Regions from separate parts of the Staphylococcus pseudintermedius genome, predicted to be linked through region 3. Evidence: predicted binding sites of a transcription regulator. Region 3 holds the regulator's gene; each other region holds the start of a gene.
What was found. Region 3 encodes Rex, which represses fermentation and respiration genes when NADH is low (regulators of the CRP and FNR family bind a similar motif). Its sites were predicted from a motif close to TTGTGAAATATTTCACAA; they were not measured.
Positions count from the first base shown of each region.

Region 1: a site for Rex is predicted at 3,055-3,072, ahead of P3U61_RS01820 (nitrate reductase subunit alpha). Genes of this name have one in related genera too.
Region 2: a site for Rex is predicted at 6,353-6,370, ahead of P3U61_RS01855 (nitrate/nitrite transporter). Genes of this name have one in related genera too.

Region 1 is NZ_CP120150.1:451,852-459,725, reverse strand. It holds gene P3U61_RS01820 (nitrate reductase subunit alpha) at 1-3,013, opposite strand, end outside; gene P3U61_RS01815 (hypothetical protein) at 3,764-4,270, shown strand; gene P3U61_RS01810 (5'-nucleotidase C-terminal domain-containing protein) at 4,480-6,822, opposite strand; gene cobA (uroporphyrinogen-III C-methyltransferase) at 7,752-7,874, opposite strand, start outside.
Region 2 is NZ_CP120150.1:465,137-473,010, reverse strand. It holds gene P3U61_RS01880 (DMT family transporter) at 1-285, opposite strand, end outside; gene P3U61_RS01875 (M42 family metallopeptidase) at 457-1,530, opposite strand; gene P3U61_RS01870 (lactate/malate family dehydrogenase) at 1,711-2,658, shown strand; gene P3U61_RS01865 (DUF3139 domain-containing protein) at 2,826-3,182, opposite strand; gene P3U61_RS01860 (M20 family metallopeptidase) at 3,366-4,964, shown strand; gene P3U61_RS01855 (nitrate/nitrite transporter) at 5,078-6,256, opposite strand; gene P3U61_RS12245 (hypothetical protein) at 6,506-6,622, opposite strand; gene nreC (nitrate respiration regulation response regulator NreC) at 7,663-7,874, opposite strand, start outside.
Region 3 is NZ_CP120150.1:850,148-858,021, reverse strand. It holds gene P3U61_RS03885 (carbohydrate kinase family protein) at 1-240, opposite strand, end outside; gene P3U61_RS03880 (sucrose-6-phosphate hydrolase) at 244-1,728, opposite strand; gene P3U61_RS03875 (LacI family DNA-binding transcriptional regulator) at 1,784-2,731, opposite strand; gene P3U61_RS03870 (YeeE/YedE family protein) at 2,963-4,048, shown strand; gene P3U61_RS03865 (sulfurtransferase TusA family protein) at 4,073-4,297, shown strand; gene P3U61_RS03860 (redox-sensing transcriptional repressor Rex) at 4,417-5,064, opposite strand; gene P3U61_RS03855 (ABC-F family ATP-binding cassette domain-containing protein) at 5,216-7,168, shown strand; gene P3U61_RS03850 (MutS-related protein) at 7,531-7,874, shown strand, end outside.

The sequences.
Region 1 (7,874 bases), 400 kb from region 3:
TGTTTGAACCTGGGAACACCGCTGTCGGTATGACTTCACGCGGTTGTGATGTAATGTTCAAGAACGATATTTTTTCCGATGCACGTTCAGATGAAATGTCTTTCAATGACATTCCTGTTTGTGCTTCCAAATCTTCATATGACTTTTGAGATACACGACCGTTTGTAGCAGAAGACACGTTCAAAATAACATCCGCTACTTTACGTGCTGTATCGATACGCGGTTTATTATTTTTCACTGTATCGTCTTCCCAAGTACCGACCATACCGCGCAATTCATCATATTGGTCTTTGACAGAGAAGCTGACACCATGCGCGCCGACTTTACCGTTTTCAAGTAGTGGGCCAACTGAGATGAACTTGTCATACACATCTGTATACGTCCGATCAACGACTGCAAATGCTGGCATTGTCTGACCTGGTACAGCTTCCACTTCACCTTTAGTCCAGTCTTTCACTTCACCATAAGCGAGTGAAATTTCTTGTTTAGAATCGTGCGCAAGTGGTGCAGTGACCACGTCTTTATAAGTGCCTGTTAAATGCACGCGTGCCATGTCTGAAAAAGTACGGCTCAACGTTTTGAAAATATCCCAGTCTGAGCGTGATTCCCATAATGGATCAATCGCTGGGTTGAAAGGATGAATGAATGGATGCATGTCTGTTGATGAAATGTCATGTTTTTCATACCACGTTGCTGCCGGTAATACGATATCTGAATAAAGTGGTGTCGCTGTCATACGGAAATCTAATGACACGAGTAAGTCGAGTTTTCCGACTGTATCTTCACCCCACTCAATTTCTGATGGCTTGTCTGTTTCATTCGGCTCAGCCATAAGTGCCGATTTGGTGCCGAGTAAATGCTTCATAAAATACTCTTGACCTTTAGCAGAACTTGAAATTAAATTTGAACGCCATACGAAAAGTGACTTCGGATGATTTTTACGTAAATCTGGATTTTCAACCGCAAAACGTGTACGGCGTGATTTCACATCGTCAACCGCACGTTTCAAAATGGCTTCATTCGTAAACTCACCCGCATCACGCGCTTCTTCACCCCACAATAAACTGTTGCGGTCAAATTGTGGATAAGATGGCAACCAACCATTACGTGCCGCTAAAACGTTGTAGTCTGCTGGGTGTTGCAGTTTAATATTTTCCGCTAATGGTGACGCTAATCGGTCAACACCTGACTCTTCGTATTTCCATTGATCTGTCGCAAAATAGAACCAACTTGTCCCGTTTTGTAAACGTGGTGGACCTTGCCAATCTTTCGCGAAGGCAATCGTACTCCAACCTTCAATCGGACGACATTTTTCTTGCCCAACATAGTGCGCCCAACCGCCACCGTTCACACCTTGGCAACCACATAAAATGACTAAGTTTAAAATGGCGCGATAGATTGTATCTGAGTTGAACCAGTGATTGATACCCGCACCCATAATAATCATTGAGCGACCGCCTGTATCAATCGCATTTTGTGCAAATTCGTTCGCTACTTGCGTCACCATGCTCGCTTTCACGCCTGTAATCTTTTCTTGCCACGCTGGTGTGTAAAACGACGTCGCATCATCAAAACCCTTTGCTTCTAACTCATGATTGAAACGTTTCACACCGTATTGACTCGCCATCAAGTCGTATACAGTTGTCACATATGTTGATTCACCATTTGGCAATGTCACACGACGTGCAGGAATGACACGTTTGAAGACACCATTGCCATCATTATCAAAGTAAGGAAACTGTATCGTAATCAATTCATAGTCACCGTCAATGACTGTCATCGCTGGATCAATCTTCTCGCCCGCTTCATTTTCTAACTTCAAATTCCACTGTTTGCCTTCTTCCCAACGTTGCCCCATTGTTCCATTTGGCACTTGTAGTGAATCTGTTAAACGGTCGATAATCATCGGCTTCCATTCACTGTTTTCAGATGTTTGTCCTAAATCACTTGAACGTAAGAAGCGACCTGCTTTAAAACCATTGTCATCTTGATCGAGACATAGGATAAATGGCATATCTGAGTATTGTTTCGCATAATTGATGAACATTTCTGACGGCTCATCTTCATAAAACTTTTGTAAAATGACATGTGTCATCGCTTGTGCAATCGCCGCATCTGTTCCTGGATTTGGTGCTAACCAATTGTCCGCAAACTTCACATTTTCAGCGTAATCCGGCGCAACAGACACCACTTTTGCCCCTTTATAACGCACTTCTGTCATAAAGTGTGCATCCGGCGTACGTGTAAGTGGTACGTTAGAGCCCCACATCATAATATAAGATGAATTGTACCAATCACTTGATTCCGGTACGTCTGTTTGTTCACCCCAAATTTGTGGCGACGCTGGTGGTAAATCCGCATACCAATCATAGAAACTCAACATTTCCCCACCGAGTAACGAAATAAAACGCGCACCCGCCGCATAACTGATCATCGACATCGCTGGAATTGGCGTGAAACCAGCAATACGGTCTGGACCATCTTTTTTAATCGTGTAAATGAGCTGTGCTGAAATGAGTTGAGACACATCTTTCCAATTCGTGCGGACATGTCCCCCTTTACCACGAGCTGACTTATAAATTTTTGCTTTTTCTTCATCTTCTACAATGGATGCCCATGCTTTAATCGGATCTTGATGTTCCTCTAAAGCTGCCGTCCATAAATCCCAAAGCTTGCCTCTCACATAAGGATATTTAATACGTAACGGGCTATATTCATACCAAGAAAACGACGCCCCACGTGGACAGCCACGCGGTTCAAACTCCGGCATATCCGGCCCACAACTCGGATAGTCGATTTGTTGATTTTCCCAAGTAATTACACCGTTTTTCACAAACACCTTCCACGAGCATGACCCCGTACAGTTGACGCCATGTGTCGTACGAACGACTTTGTCATGACTCCATCGTTCACGATACATCTTTTCCCATTCACGGCTTTTATGTTCTAATACTGACCAATTGCCATTAAATTTTTCAGTCGGTTTAAAAAATTGCATTCCAAATTTAGCCATAGATATCCTCCTTTTTCGCATAGCACGCCCTATCACTCTGATTGTACATTTATTCACAAAACGAAGATATTAGGGAATTGCCTAATTCACTAGTGGGAATCCCTAGTGTTTGTTGTGCACATGAAAACGGTTAAAGATGTTGAATACAGTTAGTGTAGACGGAAATGAAAAAATAAGGTAATAGCGAAGTAAATATTTATGGCGAAGATTTTCTGCATTTCAAACATTTTGATAATTATGACTTTTAAAGTTTACAATTAGTATATAATGTAACAATTTGATCAGAATTAAAATTTTTAATAAACAGTTAGGAACGATTATCCATCAGTTAGGCATATTTAATCTTTAAATTGAAAGATATGATAGCCTCTTAGTATAAAGAAAAAATAATTATATTCTTTATTAATTTCAATTTTTAAAATCTAAGTTAAATATCATTAAGGTGGTCAAAAGCTTGATTAATGAATTGTACTGAGAACCAGCTTAATACTCAATATGACAAAGCTTCTTTATGTATGTGCTTGAAAGTAGGGTGTACATTATTATTTAAACAAAATCATTGGGATATAATTATATTAGATGAAACATTGTCAAATATTGATTTTGATAGTAGAGCGCTTATACTAAAAAAAATAAGTGAAATTGTAGATCAAGGAAAAACAAGTATTATCTTAACTTCACATAATAACATCTTAGACGCGTATGAAGGTGATTTTGAAGTAATTCAACTTAATTAAGAGGATGAAAGACATGCAAAATAAAATTAAAGACGCATTATTACAAATTATTTTAATAATACCTTATATAATTTCTTCTATTTTTGTGTTCTATGCTGTGAAAAGTAATGAAAATTTTATGAAAATTAAATTGAATAATATCAAATCTTCTGCTGAAATAGACAATTTCCAATTTAACTTTTTAATAATCATAATTATAATACTATCAAGTATAGTAACCTTATTCATAACATACTTCTTGTTGAAACTCATCATATTTATTTTTAATAGAGATTCTAGTCATAATGGAAAAGATATTTTTATGAGTTTACTTATTAGCTACATGATAACAAACTTAGTTGTTATATTTTATATCAATGTGCTTGGAGCATCATATGAAAGTGCTAAATTTGTTACACCATTCGCTGATTTAATTATATTCACAATGCTATATTATTTAAATACTAAGAATTCTAAAAACACTATACTACTTTTTGTCGCCAAAGCTGTGATAGTCATACTTGGTATGATATTGATTTAAATACACTCAAATTATCGTGGTATTTATAGAAATCAAATTTTAATGATTTCTTAAGTGTTTATATGTGAATAATAGAGTCGGAGAATAGCCATTAATTTACTATTCACCCTCTCATAACATCGAGCGTGAGACTGTCTAATCAAAACCCGTGTGAATGAAGTCCCCCCTAAAGTTGAACCTTACCACTCAACTTTAGGGGGGATACTCATTTATGCGTGGTGCTTTTGACGTCGCATAATCACTAAACCTGCACCTAGCATGAATAGGCCGCCTACGATAGGTGCTTGTTCTGTCGCACCTGTGTTTGGTAACTGTTGTGCGTCATTCTTAGCTTCATGATGACCTAATGCTGAAACATTTTGTGTCATTACCCTATGCGCTTGTGCCATCTTTCCTGTCGCATCAGTAGATATCATGCTCACTGCTGGTACCATGGATTGAGCCATACCACGATGTTCAGACGCTACGTGCATAGCTGTTTGTTGTGACTGTCCCTCTGCTGTCGGCACTTTTGTCATCGGCACCATTTTGGATCGTTTTGTTTGCGGGAATAGAATCACGTTATCCCCTTTTGATGACGGTGGTGTTATCTTTGGCATTTCACTGTTTTGAGCTGGTTTACCGTTAATAATACGTTGTGGTGCTGTTGTCGCATATTGTGATAAATCGGCTGTTTTCAAATAGTTCGCAAAGACTTGTTCGAGTGAAATCCCTTCCTCACGAGGTCCTCCAAACATGTCAAAACCGTCTCCACCTGAAGCTGTAAAGTCGTTCATCGCGACTGCATATGTCCGACTCATATCTAAATCTTCAAATTGACCTGTTTGCTTGTTTAACACTCGAATCACGTTAATACGTTCGCCAGGTGCTTTATTCATATCGAAATAAACTTGAATTGATTTGGATACTTGTAACAGACCGCCATTTGCCGATAATTGCGTTTCACCGCCAGTTGTCATCGTTGGTGCACTTAAACTATGTTCGAAAGCCTTCCACACATCGCTACCTTTGACTAAAATTTGCGCAATCGTATTGCCGAATGGTAACACCGTAATCACATCATTTAATGTCACTTTGCCTTTCGCAATCGATGCACGAATCCCACCACTGTTTGTCACTGCAAAATCGGACGGACGACTGAAACCTTTTTGACCATAAGCTTCCATTGCATCAGTAATGGCATTCCCCAAGTTCGTTTCATGTGTTCTTACATCATCACGTTCACCTTGAAAATCAACTGTATTATTCGGAATAATCACTTCTGATGTTGCTTTAAGAAATGCTTCATTCGCTTTATCGACTTGTGCTTTCACAGCAGCATCTGGTTGCAACTTCGCTAAATTTTTGACATTGAGCAAACTCGCTTCAGCATTCGAAAACTGCTGACCAGACTGTTTGAACGTCAATTTACCCACATTCGCGAGTGCTGTCCCTGTTTGCGCTAATACGTCTTGATCAAACTTTTGACCATGTTCAATCACCGTATGCGAATGCCCATCAATAACAAAAATCGGATGATGATATTGTTTATTTTGACTGAGTTGACGTGTTAAATAATCCCCACGCCATGCTTCTTTGGTTGTCGGATCAATCCCTAAATGAGATAGCACGATAAACACATCAACTTGCCCATTCAAACGATCCATTTCACGTGTCACACTTGTTAACGGATCTGCAAATGTCACACCGACAATGCCTGTTGGACTTGTCTTTGTTTTCGTTTCTGGCGTCGTCACCCCGATCACACCATAACGGACACCATTTTTTTGAATCACGACTGATGGTTTAAATGCCAATTTCCCATCTTTGTATACATTAGAGCTGACAATCGGAAAGTTAAGCATGCCTTCCAATTTTTTCAGTTGATCATAACCAAAGTCGAATTCATGGTTTCCCGCTGTCATGGCATCATAACCGACTGCATTCATCGCTTTCGCCATTTCTTCCCCTTTAGATTGGTTAGATAACGGTAAGCCTTGAAATGCATCGCCCGCATCGACAAGTAAATCCGGATTTTGTTGTTCCTTTAACGTCTTCAACTTCGCCATACCAAGCACGCGGTCTTTCTCTTCCACCATGCGACCGTGAATATCATTCGTATGTAAAATCGTATGTGTCGTTGCCGCCGTTTCATGACTTGCACGATCAATTGATGTCGCTTCTGGTTGTGCTTTTTTAGCCGACAATCTTAACATCATTGGTGTGTCTTTTTCCGCTTGAGCAACATTTTCTGCTGACGTTGGTGCGATTGATTCAATTGTGTCATCTTCAGTCGTAGCTACCGTTGCAGTAGCTGGCCTTTCTTGTTTTAGACCTGTTACACTTTCCGATGGCTGTTGTGCTGTTTCTTCTGTAGTAGCTAGCTGTTGTGATGTCACATCCGGTTGACTCGTATGCGTTGCAGTCGTTTCAGCATCTGCTTCCACTTGAGTCTCCGGAGCTGCTTGTTGTGATGTTTGTTCGGCTGCATCACTTGAAACGTGATTGAAAATCAACACAGCGATGACCAACACCATCAACAGCATCATACTTTTGAGCCCTGTCCCTTTCATATAAAACCTCCTTATTGTCATTACAATTTTATCCTAGCACAAAGCCTCGACCAATTGTTTAAAATTTTTGTTAATTTGGCGATAAATATAGAACTCGCTCATCCATTACCAAAAACGATATATATTGCGTATTTTGTTTAACTTGCCCTATTCTTAAGATTTATGTTTTTGATTGCCCTCATGGCCTCGCGTTCCGAGGGGCTGTCCCTTCGACTAACTCACGCTTGATTAAACTGTTACATTTGTTGAGGCGTTAGTGGATTTTGGGAGCAGTACAGAAATCTCATGTGTAACAAAGATTTCGTCGTATTGCCCCCGCAAGGCTGACTAGACTTCTCAAAAGCGAACGCATTGAGAAGTCAGACAGCTACTGCGATAAATAGTACCCACTATATAAATATCAGAAATCATATTTAAGTCTTTGATTCATTCCCTCAGGAGTCTCAGCCCTCTAGGCAATCTTACACCCAATGCAGTCACTTAGGGCAAGTTGATGAAATAAAGACAATCTATTGCATCCAATTCAGTTTTATATTTCGACGATGTGAGCATGATTTATGGATATAAATCCATAAAAATAAACAGAACTGGGAAAACTTAATGACCCAGTTCTGTTTATTTTAAATGATGTTAAACTTTGATAATCCCGCTTCTGAGCTTATTTTTCTAAGCAATCATCCCTACTCTCACATTGCGATTTCATTTCCAAACAAAGGAGTCGAGTATGCCCATACGCCGAGACTTATCCTAACAATATTCAGAGGTACCGTCCTGAACGAGACGCTTGAGGGATCAGACGCAGCCGAAAATCCAATTCGCCTTCTATCAAATGGACACTTCTATCAAGCCGAATTTAGTTGAGGCAAGTCCCCTAAGAACGCGAGTTCAAAGGACGCAATCAGCTAAATATTCAAGTCCTCACTTTTGGTTTATGACAAAGCAATCTCACGTGTCAACGCCATTTCGTCCACCCAACGCGCTATTGTCTTTGCTTGTGTCGGATGCAAATCGCTATAATCACGATCGTCAATCAAAACTGCATGCCCTGCTTC
Region 2 (7,874 bases), 390 kb from region 3:
AAAGGTATATTGTACGGTAAGCATACCGAATAAGCCGTAAATTAAAATTTGTGCTGTGGATCGTTTATCACGCCAGATGTGGAAGACTTTCGGACCTTCTGAAATAAAAGCAATGCCAAGTAATAACAGCCCTGAGAGCATGAGTCGCACGGCTACAAACCATGTAACATCGACATTTGCATGTTGAAAAAGCCATTGTGAGACTGTTCCACCTATCCCCCAAAATGAAGCGCCAATGATAACTAATAAATAACCTAACCACCTTTTTTGATGTTGTTGTGTCATGGAAAGACTCCTCTGTTGTCTTTATATTTTTGTCTAATCTATCATGACTCACACGTGAAGACAATATCTTTTTGCTTCTTTCACATTACTTTTATCGCTCTACATAAAAAGCAGAACACCACTGCTTAGTTGAACAAGTGGAATTCTGCTTAAATTGTGGTTTTAAATATTTTACCAAATGATTTCGTCAATCACTTCATCATTTAACGCACGAATAATTTCAGTGACTAACTTAACGACGGCTTGATAATCTTTGCGACTCAGTATCGATACGTTTGAATGCATGTAACGTAATGGCAGTGACAATGCAATAGAAGGAATACCGTCTAACGCTGTATGGAAACTTCCAGCATCTGTCCCGCCACCTGGAATAGAATCCCATTGCAAGTCGATACCATTCGCTTTAGCTACATTTTTCACGTGACGAATTAACCCGACATGACCAATATTTGTGGCATCTAAATTTAACACAATTGGACCATTGCCTACTTTAGTGTCTCCATTACTTTCTAAACCTGGTGTATCATACGCGACACCGACGTCTACCGCAATGGCTAAATCAGGTTTTACTTTGTGAGCAGCCACTTTTGCACCACGTAGCCCCACCTCTTCTTGTACATTCGCACCTGCAACTAAATTCACATTGATATCCTCATCTTTAAGCTCGTCCATCACGTCGACTGCAACTGCACAACCAAAGCGGTTATCAAATGCTTTCGCGGTCATGTAATCCTCATTTAATAACGTCTCAAATTCAGAATATGGTGTAATCATATTGCCAATTTCAATGCCTGCCGCTTCAACTTCAGCTTTATCTTTTGCACCGACATCGATAAACATATGTTTCATCTCGACTGGGCGTTTACGTTCTTCAGGTGTGAGTACATGGGGTGGCTTTGAACCGATAATGCCGCGAATTTGCCGACCTTCATCTGTCGTAATTGTTACCTTTTGCGATAACATGACTTGATTCCACCAACTTCCAACTTGTGTAAAACGAATAAAGCCATTATCATCTATTTTCGTAATCATAAAGCCAATCTCATCCAGATGACCGGCAATCATAATTGTACGTTGACCTGTTTTGGAATTTTTTTTACCGAAAACACCTCCTAAATTGTCATAGATCATTTCGTCGCTATTTGGTTCTAAAAGGTCGTTCATCACCTTTTTAATATTATACTCATGTCCAGCAATCCCGTTAAGGTCTGTTAATTGTTGGAGTAATGCTTTTGTATCTTTCATTATTCATTGTCCCCCTTTATAGGATGTGTCCTAATTATCATACCAAAAATTCTGAAAAATGTACTTGCTGATGAATTGCTTGGTCATTGCATCTTGTCTTTCACAAAGTTTATACTAATATTATGTATACTTGAGTCAATCTAATGATATATTTTGATACAACTTCAAGGAGGGTTTAGAATGATCAATAAAGTCGCACTCATCGGTTTAGGACGCGTAGGGAGTCAGATTTTAACAGATATTCAGTATGCAGGTCTGTTTCAAGAAATCATTTTAATTGATACAGATCGTGACCGTATAGAAGGTGAAGCGCTCGATCATGAGCATTTTCAAGGGTTAAGCGGGACACATCATACACGTATTAAAGTCGGTACATACGAGATGTTAGCAGACGTTGATTTAATCATTATTTCTGCCAGCATTCCTTCAAACGCAGATATGGCGGATCGTACGAAACTGACAGCATACAATACGAAAATCATCCAAGAGATAATGGCCCAGATTACTGCAGTTACGACATCTCCGCATATTATGATGATTTCAAATCCAGTAGATACGATGACTTATATTGCTGAAGTACAATTTAACTACCCACATCACAAGATTATGGGAACAGGCACGATGTTAGAGTCGACACGTTTTCGCACATTGATTGCCAATCATTATCAAGTTGATCCAAAAAATGTCGAAGCTTTTGTGATTGGGGAGCACGGTAAAACGACTGTGCCTGTATGGAGTCGTGTCCGTATTGCCGGCATGTCGTTAGAAGAATATGAACAATTGAACGGGGCGACACCGATTTCGAAACAAGGCATTCGTGATCAAATCGATAAAGTTTCTTTTGATGTCATGCGTAAAAAAGGTTGGACAAATTCAGCCATTTCACGCGTTGCTGTCGATTTAGCAGAAGCTATTTTTTATGATGAGAATCGTATTTTACCGATTTCAACTGTCCATCAAAATGTATATGATTATACGAATGTGGCCTTTAGCTTGCCGACACGTGTGAATCGCGATGGCCACCATGAAATATTCCCAATTCAATTAGATGCAGAGGAAAAAACAGCACTCGATCAATCAGTGGACTATATTCAACAAGCCATCGCAACAGCAGAATCTGTAAAGTAGCATGAGAATCACACTTCATATAAGGGCTGTATCATTGCCTTTGCATAAAAAGACTCGGAACATCAATTCGTCCGAGTCTTTTCTTCATCATCTTATCCACATCATCAAGCAAGAACATGTCCGCATTCGTAAAACTTTCAAGCTCGTATTTCCTAATTAAGAAACAGTTATTTCAACTTATAATCTTCATCAAAGAAACTATATTCCGCGTTTTTATCATGCTTTTTCGTTTCTGTATTAAAGCCTTGTAAGAAAAATCCACGTTTCATATGGATCGGCTGTGCGATGTATGTATTTTTTTCATCGCCTTTAATCGTTAACTCTTTATAAAAAATCCCTTTTCTCGGGTCGTACTCATCTTTTTCCTCAATGACTTTATCTTTCAAATGATTTTCAGTTAAATATTGATCAATCATCTTTAAATTTTGGCTTTTCTGGTACCCTTTAAACGCAAAAAATGCACCGGCAACAACGATAAATATAACGATGAGTGACAAAATAATACCGATTATTTTTTTTAACATGTCATATGCCCCCACTTTGTACTATCTTATTTTACTATATTAACACAAATCAGTTTGAGACATCTAAGAGAACTTCCTCCGTCACACAAACGTCATAAAGTCATTGGATGTCATTGGCAAATGCTATGAAAACACTTACAATGAGATTGTATGCTGGAAACAGTACACAAAGGAGAAGATAGTATGAAAACACATTGGCAAACAGCAGCAGGAAGAGCATTACTGTTAAAACAACTCGTTGCACATCAAAGTGTGACACATTCAGAAGGTGAACAATCGTTTCCTTATTTAGTGAAAGATCAATTGATGTCTCTTGATTATTTCAAAGCACACCCTGAACAGATCCATCTCGTACCGACTGACGATGGTCGACATGCGGTAGTTGCTTTATATCTTGGCGCTACCTCTCACAAAGCCGTCACATGTATCAGTCATTTTGATACAGTGGGTATTGAAGATTTTGGTTTATACCAATCTGAAGCTTTTGATATGGATCGCCTCACAGCAACTTTTCAAGGACATGTTGAGGATTTTGATAAAGAAGTTCAAGTCGATATTCAGTCCGGTCAATATTTATTTGGTCGCGGCAGTATGGATATGAAACCCGGCCTCATGTTACATATGTCACTCATTGAAAAAGCCATCATCGAACAATGGGATATCAACCTCATTTTGATGACTGTACCTGACGAAGAAGTCACTTCAAAAGGAATGCATGCCGCAGTGGCACACTTAGATGAACTTTGTCAGCAACATCAACTCGATATCGTCTTACATTTAAATAGTGAGCCGACATTTCAACAACAAGGCAATGACATCCATTATTTTTATAGCGGGTCGATTGGCAAAATTATGCCAGGCGTTTTTGTGAATGGTCGTGAAACCCATGTCGGTACGCCCGCACTCGGTTTAAGTTCGAATTTTATGATGAGTTATATCCTTCAAGAAATTGAATATAGCGCTCGTTTTAAAGAGACATTTGAAGGTGAGTCGACGCCCTTCCCTGTCACATTAAAAATGAATGATGTTAAGCATCATTATGATGTCCAAACGCCATTTCGTACAGTCGCTTTATTTAATCTTTTCTTATTTAAACAGAACGCAAATGATGTTTTCCAACAATTTAATGCGGCGGTCAAAGAAGGCATGCATAAAGCTTGGGGGGCTTACCAACAACGAATGAAAGATGAAGACGTCGCACCGCTACCTCAGTTGCAGTTGCTGACTTATCAAGAGTTGTATCAATATGCATGTCAACATCATGGTGAGCGCGCAGTTCAAGACAGGGTTGACCAAGCCATTCAAAACGAACAAGAGCCCCATGCACAGTCTATTTTGATTATTGATGCGCTTATTCGCCTTTGTAAATCACTTGGCCCTGTCGTTGTTACATTCTTTGCACCACCGTATTATCCAGCAACGAATGCATCGTTTCACCCTTTAGTTGAAGCAATTAAACAAACGATTACAGACACTGCCAAGCAACAATTCAATCGTGTGTCAGAACGCATTCATTATTTTAATGGTATTAGTGATTTAAGTTACGTTGCGCCATCTCCAAATGGTTCAGGATTTGACGCATTTCGCGATCACACACCTGTATTTGGCCAGACATATCATATTCCGTTTGAAGCGATTGAACGGATTCAAGCACCATTTTTGAACTGTGGTCCTATCGGTAAGGACGCCCATAAAGTGACCGAGCGCGTACATCAACAGAGTGCCTTTGAAGAGTTACCTATTATTTTAGAAACAATAATCAAAACACATTTTTTATCATAATTGAATAGTAAAATATTGCCAAATCACGACATGAAAAGAGGACTGAGAAACATGACGTCTCTCGGTCCTCTTTTTATTCATAACAATGCTCTACTCTGAATCACTTGTCAGTATTATGACACAGTCGCTTTATTTGCGGCTGCTTTTTCACGTTTAGATAAGTTAAACATCGTTACAAGTGCAATTAATCCGAATACACATAACAAGATGAATGCGAAATGACTCGTACCTGTGATAGATGTCACAGCTGAAATGACAAGCGGTGGGAAGAATCCGCCAAGCCCCCCCATCATAGAAACAATACCGTTTGCGACACCCGCTTCTTTTGTGAAATAATGTGGCACTAATTTAAACACAAGTCCGTTACCAATACCGGCACAAACACTCACTGTTAAACAGCCGATTGTAAACAATGAAATTTGACTCGAAACACCTAAGATAAAAGCACCCGCAATCATAATAGAGAAGAAGATTTTCAACATCGTCACCGCGTTAAATTTATCCCCTAAAATACCGCCAAGAGGTCTCAAACACGTCGCTAACGCGATAAACACACCTGTACGAATTCCTGCATCAACTTTATCAATACCGAAATTTTGTACGAGGAAGTTCGGTAAAAATAGGCCAAATGCGACAAATGAGCCGAACGTAATAAAATACCATAAGCTTAAATAATACAGTTTATAGTTTTTCATTAAAATACGCGTTTGTTCTACAAGTGGTACTTTCACTTTAGGTTCTTTATTGTCTCCTAAAAAGAACATGATGATTGCAAAGACTGCCATGACAATTAAATAACTACGTACAGTGTTTTGCCATCCGATGACACCTGCAATCGGTGGCGCTAAAAATGAAGATACCGCTGTCCCCAAGTTCCCCATACCATAAATACCGTTTGCGAGACCGACTTTATCTTTAGAAAAATATTTCGGAAGTGATGTAACACCTACTGAGAAAATCGCGCCCCCGACCCCAAGGAAGAATCCTGCAAACATTAACGCGCCAGGAGAGCCAGCTTGACTGAGTAAAAATATCGGTACGAGCAACACAATAAAGCTCGTAAAAAACACCCATTTCGCGCCTACAATATTTGTTAAATAACCAAATGGTACACGCAGAACAGATCCTAGAATAACGGGAATGGCCAAAATAATAGAGAGTTGACCGCTTGAAATTTTAATATCTTGTGAAATAAATGGAATTAATGGTGCAATGATACTCCACGCCATAAACCCTGCAACAAGGCTGAGTGTTTGGAGCGCAAGTTGTACGCCACCTTTCGATTGATTCATTTCTCATTCACCTTTCTTTACTAGATGCATCAACTTGAACGTTAGCTTCAGTTCAAATAAGATGCGCGATTAGATTTCACCTCTAGTTTAACGATATTGTGAAATTTATAACATAAGGAGTTACCCTATTATTACATAGCGTATCCCCTAACAATCGAAAGTGATAGTGTCCGCTTACACATTTGACATGTGCTCTATTCCATTTATATAACCAATATACTTCTCTAATGTATTAAACTTTTGAACAAATTAGATTTTTGTATTGATGCGTTCTGATCCATCATCGCTCATTAATATCCTATTATTTGTATCATCGTTGGTCGTAATACCTTGTTTATTTTGAAGATCAAATAGTTCTGCTAACAACCGTGCACCACGTTCTTTTGTAGTTTCAATTTTGAAAGACCATTGATACGCTTCAAGTGGCTTAAATCATTTATCTTTACCTACAATGTCTAAATAAAAGACATCAAACTTCTCACAGATTCGATTTATTAACCCTGTCGTAATTGAACTCGTCCCATTTGCATAACAGCTTAATCTATTACAAGAAATATCAATCCTAATTACAAGTAAAATTTCAACTTCAATTAAAAAGAGCAAATGCCTTGAAATGTCTGAATTCCCAATACCTTGCTCGATAGTCTATAAAAATTCATTTGAGAATAAGCGTCTAGTTCACTCCCCCTACATCCTCTCTATCTCCCTCTCATTAAAAAAAGAAAAGTTGCGGGAAGCAGTGGATAAAAGTGTATCAACAACCCGCTCAAAATAAAAGTTGAGGATGACACAAAATATCGTGTAACATCCTCAACTCGAAATGTTTATAAATATCAATTGCACACCTAGGCGAGACTCCCGAGGGATCAGCTGGCCCGGAAAATCCATCAACGCTTCCACTACAAATATAACAGTAAAATGAAAGCGTTGATTAGTTGTAGGGACAGCCCCTAGGAACGCGAGCCCAAGGTAGCAATCATGCAACATACGCCTGTAACAGAAAATGTTTTTAACACATGCCCTTTCACGTCATCTTCTCATCTCAATAAAAATGATAAGTTATTTGAAGTATGTGCGTAAGAATATGTTGTTAGCTTTTTTAAATGACATCTTTCAAAATAAAAGTTGAGGATGACACAAAATATCGTGTAACATCCTCAACTCGAAATGTTTATAAATATCAATTGCACACCTAGGCGAGACTCCCGAGGGATCAGCTGGCCCGGAAAATCCATCAACGCTTCCACTACAAATATAACAGTAAAATGAAAGCGTTGATTAGTTGTAGGGACAGCCCCTAGGAACGCAAGCCCAAGGTAGCAATCATGCAACATACACCTATAACAGAAAATGTTTTAACTCCCGCTACGTTCCCTCAATTTTAAAATGAGCAACATGTTAAAACACTAAAAATCCAACAACTTCTTCTTCAACGCATACTCCACTAACTCCGGCTTCGACTTCAAATTCAACTTATCCATAATACGCGTTTTATGTGCCTCAACCGTCTTCACCGACACAAACAATTTCTCAGCAATATCCTTATTCCCATAACCTTTCGCAATCAATGGTAAAATCTCCAATTCCCGCTTCGATAATACTTTAAACGGATCATTCG
Region 3 (7,874 bases):
AATATGTGAGGTGTCTACTTCAACCGCTTGTAACGTCTCGATGATTTTGTCACCAAAAGCGTCTTCACCCACTTGTGTAATCAAATGACTGTTGCCACCTAATTTTTGAACAGCAGCAGCCACATTACACGGTGCACCACCGACTTGCGGTTCAAACCCTGTCACATCTTTCAATGGCGTCTCTCTTTGTGTAGGAATAAAATCGATGAGCGCTTCACCTATTGCATAAAAACGTTTCATTCATTATCCTCCTTCCACAATATCGTATTTAGTCATTTTCAAATAAATTTGACCGGAATCTGTGACGACTTTAAACTTATTTGATGTCGCTTTAGGGAAAATGCGTGACGTCAACACTCGTTCCCCTTCATTACAAAAGATTTCAATGCTTGATGTATCCACGAAAATACGTAATTGTTTCAAATCCGTATGTAATTGCGTCACCCTCATCGTTCCTTCAACTGGATACGGTAATGCCCCACTATCAAAGCGCTCCAGTGAAACCTGACGTGTCGTTGTATCATACCGAATCGTTGTGGATTCATTGCGTGATGCACGGAGTTGTAATTCAAACGCAGAAGCCTCATTTTCTAAAATATCAACGACCAACTCATATTGCACTCCTTCATAAGGATGGAGTTGTTTAATAAATTTGTTCGCATAACCGAGCGCAACTTCTTCATTTTTACGTAACTTTCTTAAATGCATATGCGGTTTTTGTTTTAATTTGCCGTCTTCAATCGTTAATGTTCTTGGCAAAGTTAAACAGTGTGCCCAACCGTCATCATCTGTCGGATATTCGGTGTCAGGTAGACCCATCCAACCAATTAACACACGTCGCCCCGCTTCATCAGTCATCGTTTGAGGGGCATAAAAATCAAACCCGTGGTCAAGTTCGATAAACGGACCATGATCAAATTCTAATGTATCAAAATTTAACGTTCCCATTATGTAACCGCTTTGGTAAATGTTTTGATACGCATCGCCTTCAGATTCTATGCCTTGTGGACAGAATAGCAAAATATCTTTTCCATGAATTTGAAAATAATCTGGACACTCCCACATATAACCAAAATCTTCTAATTGGGTTTGAATTTCACCTTTAAACTGCCACGGTCCTTCAGGGCGTTCAGCTTCGTATAATACGGCACACCCTGTTTCATTCTCACGTTGTGCTCCTAGCAATGCATACAGTTTCCCATCTTTCTCAAACACTTTAGGATCGCGAAAGTGTTGTGTATACCCTTGAGGAGGTGCCGGAATGGCTGGAGGTAATAGTTTACGGACTGACCCATTTGCTTGCACTTCTGCTACGATTTGACTACTGTGACGGTTCCACTCATTGTCACGATGATTGCCTGTGTACATATAATACAATTTTTGATCAAACGAAAATGCACTCCCACTGTAGACGCCGTGACTATCAAACGTTTGATCCGGGCGTAATACGACACCAAGATCTTCAAACTGTACGAGATTGTTGCTTGTGAGTAACCGCCAATATTTTAAACCATGTACGGCACCTAGTGGAAACCATTGATGTGCGATATAATATTGACCATTAAAAAAGATCAAACCGTTTGGATCATTTAATAATCCTGTTGGGGGCTGAATATGGTAGGTTTGTCGAAATGGAGAGCGGTTCACTTTGGCCGTTAATAACTCCATTTCCTCATGTGTTGCTTCTTCATACTTACGATAACGCTTTTCTCTACTCCATTGCTCCATGATATACCTCCTTTTAACACATTGGTAACGGTTCCACCTCTTTTGAGATAAACCCTCATAATTTGGAATTCACGTCAAGTTGACAACTTTGAATAAGGTCCGGCTGTTCCATTTGAAGCTGTAATTGTTCAAATGCGATACGTCCTGCCGCTTCATATTGATAAGGTAGGGTAAAAATCGTTGGATGAACAATTTGTGTCATAGGATCTCCGCCAAAACCAGCAATCCACGGCGGTTCGGTCATATGGTCGTGCATCAACGCTTGATAGAGCGCCAAAGCAATCGTATCTGTCGCACCGACGTACGCCACAGATGGTTGTTGGGTAAGCTGACCTTTAATTGATTGCAGTGCGGTTTCATAATCAAACGATGTCATCAATGTCTCATATGTCACCTGATTTGCGGTTAACACTTCAATCAAACCTCGAAAACGTTGCTCACCGACCGCGACGTCATCTTCTTGAATACTCGCATAAATGACATGTTGCTTCCCTTGTGCCATAATTTCTCGTCCCATTAGTTGACCAGCTTGATAATCATTGTGGTAAACCGAACTTAACGATGCATGTGCTTGGCCAATGATGATGACTGGTTTATCAATTTCTTGAATGACAGCCATATGTGCATCTGTCACAGTAGTCGCCATAAATAAAATGCCATCCACTTTACTTCTTTTAAAAGATTTCAGCGCATCAAGTTCCTGTTCCACATGACGCTCAGTTAAATTTAACAACATTTGATAGCCAAATGCGTCACATTTCGCTTTAATCCCTTTAACGGTTTGTGACACGGCATGAGAATACATTCTCGGGAAAATAATACCAATCATCATACTTTTTTGTGCTCTTAAACTTTGAGCAAATTGGTTCGGTTCATAACCGTATGTATCAATGACGTGTTGAATTTTTCGCTTTGTTTTTAAACTAATCGATCCTTGATTTAAATACCTTGAAACTGTACTTTTAGAAACGCCCGCTAAATTGGCGATATCCTGTATATTCATTGTTCATCACCTCACAGTCTCAATAGCTATTTTATCATAAAACCCCTCACGATTACTGTATAAAATACGATGCAGTGTAAAAATAAAATTTAACATTCAAGTCTTAGTGAGCAATTTCATCATGTAGTGACAATGCGTATGTTCGAATATTATTTTACGGATTTTATTGCATTCTTTTTGTGCATCCCTTATAATACATACTTAAATAGTCGGATATGGAAAGGGGTTATTTTGATGTGGACAATAATTAGCGGTTTAACTGTTGGGGTTTTACTCGGTTTCGTGATGCAACGTACACGATTTTGCCTAACAGGAGGCTTTAGAGATATGTATGTGCAAAAAAACAATAAAATGTTCTATGCCTTACTGGTTGCTATTTCAATTCAAGCGGTCGGGTTATTTGTTTTAACGTCAATAGGTGTGTTGACTATACATAATGGTACCTACCCTATTATCGGCACCATCATTGGATCATTTATTTTTGGTGTAGGTATTGTATTAGCTGGTGGATGTGCAACGGGAACTTGGTATCGTGCTGGTGAAGGCCTTATAGGGAGTTGGATCGCATTAGTGATGTATGGATTGTTTGCTGCGATTTCAAAATTTGGCATTTTATTACCACTGAAAAATGTGATTAACAGCCCAACTGTCGCTAATGCAGATATTTCTACTTCAACTGGTATACCAAGTTGGGTTTGGATCACCGCTTTAGTAAGTATTACACTATTTTTAGTCATCAAAACTTTACGCAAGCCAAAACCTAAAGTAATGATTCCGAAATTAAAATCACGTTATACAGGTGTACGTTACTTTTTATTTGAAAAACGATTTCATCCATTTGTTGCAGCAATTGCAGTAGGACTCATTGCGTTAATTGCTTGGCCGATGAGTTATTCAACCGGGCGTGAAGGTGGTTTAGGTATTACAACACCTTCTGCACATATCATACAATTTTTAACTACAGGGGATTTATCTCTAATCGATTGGGGCGTCTTTCTTGTTTTAGGCATTTTCTTAGGTTCTTATGTTGCTGCGCGTGGTGCAAAAGAGTTCAAATGGCGTTTACCGGATATTAAAACCATTCGCAACAGTGCCATTGGCGGCGCCTTTATGGGTTTTGGTGCGGCAGTCGCTGGAGGTTGCTCTATCGGTAATGGCTTAGTTGCTACAGCAGCACTTTCATGGCAAGGATGGTTAGGTTTAGCTTCAATAATACTAGGGACATGGTTCATGAGTTATTTCTTATTTGTAAAACCATTAAATGCCGCGCGACGTCAAACGCAAATTGCGAGTACTTCAGCAAGCGCATCTCATTAAATCATTAAAGAAAGGTGATAAAAAATGAAACACACATTAGGCACTATCGGAATGGTATGCCCTTTCCCATTAATAGAAGCACAAAAGACAATGGAAGATTTAAATATTGGTGATGAGTTAAAAATAGATTTCGATTGCACACAAGCTACAGAAGCTATACCTCAATGGGCAGCAGAACAGAATTATCCCATTACTGAATTCGAGCAATTAGGTGATGCTTCTTGGACCATTACCGTGCAAAAAGCTTAATGATTGACACACAAAAAGCAACGCCTGCCTTATTCACAAGGACGTTGCTTTTTTGTTATCTAGTCATTATTAGCAAACTCTAAAAAGAGCAATTGTTTATAAGCTCAGTTCGTCAACATTTACCCTTCCGTCGCACCATAATTTTTCATAAAGAAGAGTAACGATTGGAGTTCAATCCCTAAGTCAATTTGATGTACTTGTACTGATTGTGGCGCGTGAACACGTTTAGGCGTAAAATTCAAGATACCTTTGATACCTGCTTCGACTAATTGATCAGTCACTGCCTGTGCTGCTGATTCAGGTGTCGTAATAATAACAACTTCTAATTCTCCTGAAGCAATAGTTTCTTTAATGTCATCCATCGACTTAATCGTAATATCCCCGACTGTAGTACCGATAATGTCTTCTCTAATGTCAAAAGCTTCTGTAATGGTCATATCATCATGTATTGAAAAGTTGTAAGAAATTAACGCCGTACCTAAGTGACCGACACCGACAATACCAATTTTGATAATATCTGAATCACTTAATTCTGATTTAAAAAATTCTAATAAACTATCAATATTATAACCGTAACCTTTTTTACCTAATTCACCAAAATAAGAAAAATCTCGACGTATTGTGGCTGAATCTATATTTAAGCCTTCACTAATGGCTTTTGAATTAACACGATCTTCGCCTTTCGCTTTTAAAGTATTCACAAATCTATAATACAAAGGGAGACGTTTTAAAGTCGCTCTAGGAATTTTGTTCATTGATTTTCCCATTTTGAAGTCCTCCGATATGATTTCTAATATATGTGATAGCTTTCACAGTGTGTGTTTAATTATAACTTAATTTATATGATAAGGAAACATTTAGTATTTGATACATATAGGGTTTGTTGTACAATAAATAAGAATGAAAGGAGTATGCCCTATGATTTTAATGCAGTTAAGTCAGATTACGAAATCGTTTGATGGCGAAGAAATTTTTGAAGGCGTTAATTTTGAAGTGAAAACAGGTGAGCGCATTGGTATCGTAGGTCGAAACGGTGCGGGAAAATCCACATTGATGAAAATTATCGCAGGTGTAGAATCATATGACTCAGGCCACATCTCAAAAATCAAAGGTCTAAAACTCGGCTATTTAACACAACAAATGACTTTAAATACTGAAAATACAGTTTTTGAAGAAATGGCAAAACCTTTTGAACAAGTGAAAGCGATTGGCAAACGTATGCAAGAAGAAACCGACTGGCTTGCTGCACATGCGGAAGCTTATGAAACGACGGAATATCAAACGCATATCGCAAAATATGAACAATTATCTAATGAATTTGAACAACTCGGAGGCTATCATTATGATAGTAAAATCAAAACTGTGTTAAATGGCCTTGATTTTAGTGAGGCTGATTACGACCGACCTATTAATGATTTTAGTGGAGGTCAAAAAACACGGCTCTCACTCGCGCAAATGTTATTGAGTGAGCCAGACTTGCTATTACTCGATGAACCGACAAACCATTTAGACATGGCAACAACAGAATGGTTAGAAGATTATTTGAAATATTTTAAAGGTGCTATCGTCATTATTTCACATGACCGCTTCTTCCTCGATAAAATTGTGACGCAAATCTATGACGTCTCTCTAGGCGAAGTGAAACATTATGTCGGCAATTATGCAAAATTTATTCAGTTACGTGATCAATACTTTCAAAAGCGACTCGCGGAGTATGAACGTCAACAAAGCGAAATCAAAAGACTAGAAACGTTTGTCGAAAAAAATATTACCCGTGCATCTACAAGCGGTATGGCGAAAAGTCGTCGTAAAATGTTAGAAAAAATGACGCGTATCGAAAAGCCCATGCTCGATGCGAGAAGTGCGAACATTCAATTCGATTTCGATCGCAATACAGGCAATGACGTTATGCATATCCAAGATTTAGAGATAGGTTATCGTACACCGATTACAGCACCGATTCGTTTTGAAATTAATAAAGGCGATCACATTGGCATTATCGGACCGAATGGTATTGGGAAATCGACATTAATTAAAACTTTAGCGAAACGACTTCCCCCTCTCTCCGGTCAAATTATTGAAGGTGCTAATTTAAAAATTGGTTATTACGACCAGAAACAAGCAGAGTTCCGTTCTAATAAAACCATTTTAGATTTTGTCTGGGACCAATACCCTCATATGCCTGAAAAAGATGTTCGTGCGGTGTTAGGACGCTTTTTATTTACACAAGATGAAGTGCTCAAAGTGATTAATGACCTTTCTGGTGGCGAAAAAGCAAGACTCCAACTGACATTATTAATGTTAGAGCGTAATAATGTACTCATTTTGGACGAACCGACAAACCATCTTGACATCGACTCAAAGGAAATGTTAGAACAAGCATTAAAAAACTTTGAAGGGACTTTAATTTTCGTATCACACGATCGTTATTTTATTAATGAACTTGCCAATCGTATTTTTGATTTAAATAAGACAGGCGGCCATCTGTATTTAGGTGATTACCAATATTACTTAGAAAAGCTAGAGCAACAAAACGCCCTTGCTGCATACGATGAACAACGTGAAGACAACAATACCAGTGACGACTCGGCCCGTTCACAAAATACGTATCAAGACCAAAAAGCGTTACGTCGTGAAAAACGTAAAATCGAACGCCAAATCGAAGCGGATGAACAAAAAATCACGGAATTAGAAGCACGTATCGCAGCAATTGATGTTGCAATGACCGATGATACAACAATGAATGATTATGAAAAAACACAAGCTTTAGCTAACGAACGAACAAGTATCGAACAATCTTTAGAACAAGTGATGACAAATTGGGAAGAATTACAACTCACATTAAGTCAATTTGAAGATGAGATGGATTGAGCGTGGTGGAATTTTCTACTCCGCTCATTTTTTATACTCGAAATACAGACAATTCATCCACATTAAGAATCGGATAATATCAACTATCCACAAAGTTATTCTAGTTATCCACAATTTAGGAGAGGTTTTCTTCTTACTTTATGCACACTTATCCCCACTTTATCCACGAAAATGCATCGAACTTACACACAAGTTATTCACAAAATGTGCATAAGTACGCACGTTCCCTCTTGACAGATTTCCTACTACATGAATTTGAAATCATGTCCCAATGATTCAAACGCTTTCACAATTTATTGATTTCCTCATCATATTGTGTAAAAATTTATATGATCTTAAAAATATTGAAAGGATTTATACATATGAGTTCGAATACTTTTTTCATTTTATTGCTTGTGGTGGCACTCGTTGGTATGACATTGATAACAGAAACTGTGCGTCGTATCCGCCATCAACGTATATTGACTTACCATTTGGAACATTTCACACGGTTTGATACAACCGAAAATCCTCACGCTGTTTATGATGCATATTTCAATTCTCGGCATACTGCTAGAAATACGATAATCGACGACAAAACATGGTCAGATTTATCAATGGATCTCCTATTTGACAAACTCAATGCGACATACACGTCCATAGGTGAAAATCATTTATATAGTGCATTACGATTACAAACGTCACTCGTTCATTATGAATTTTTAGA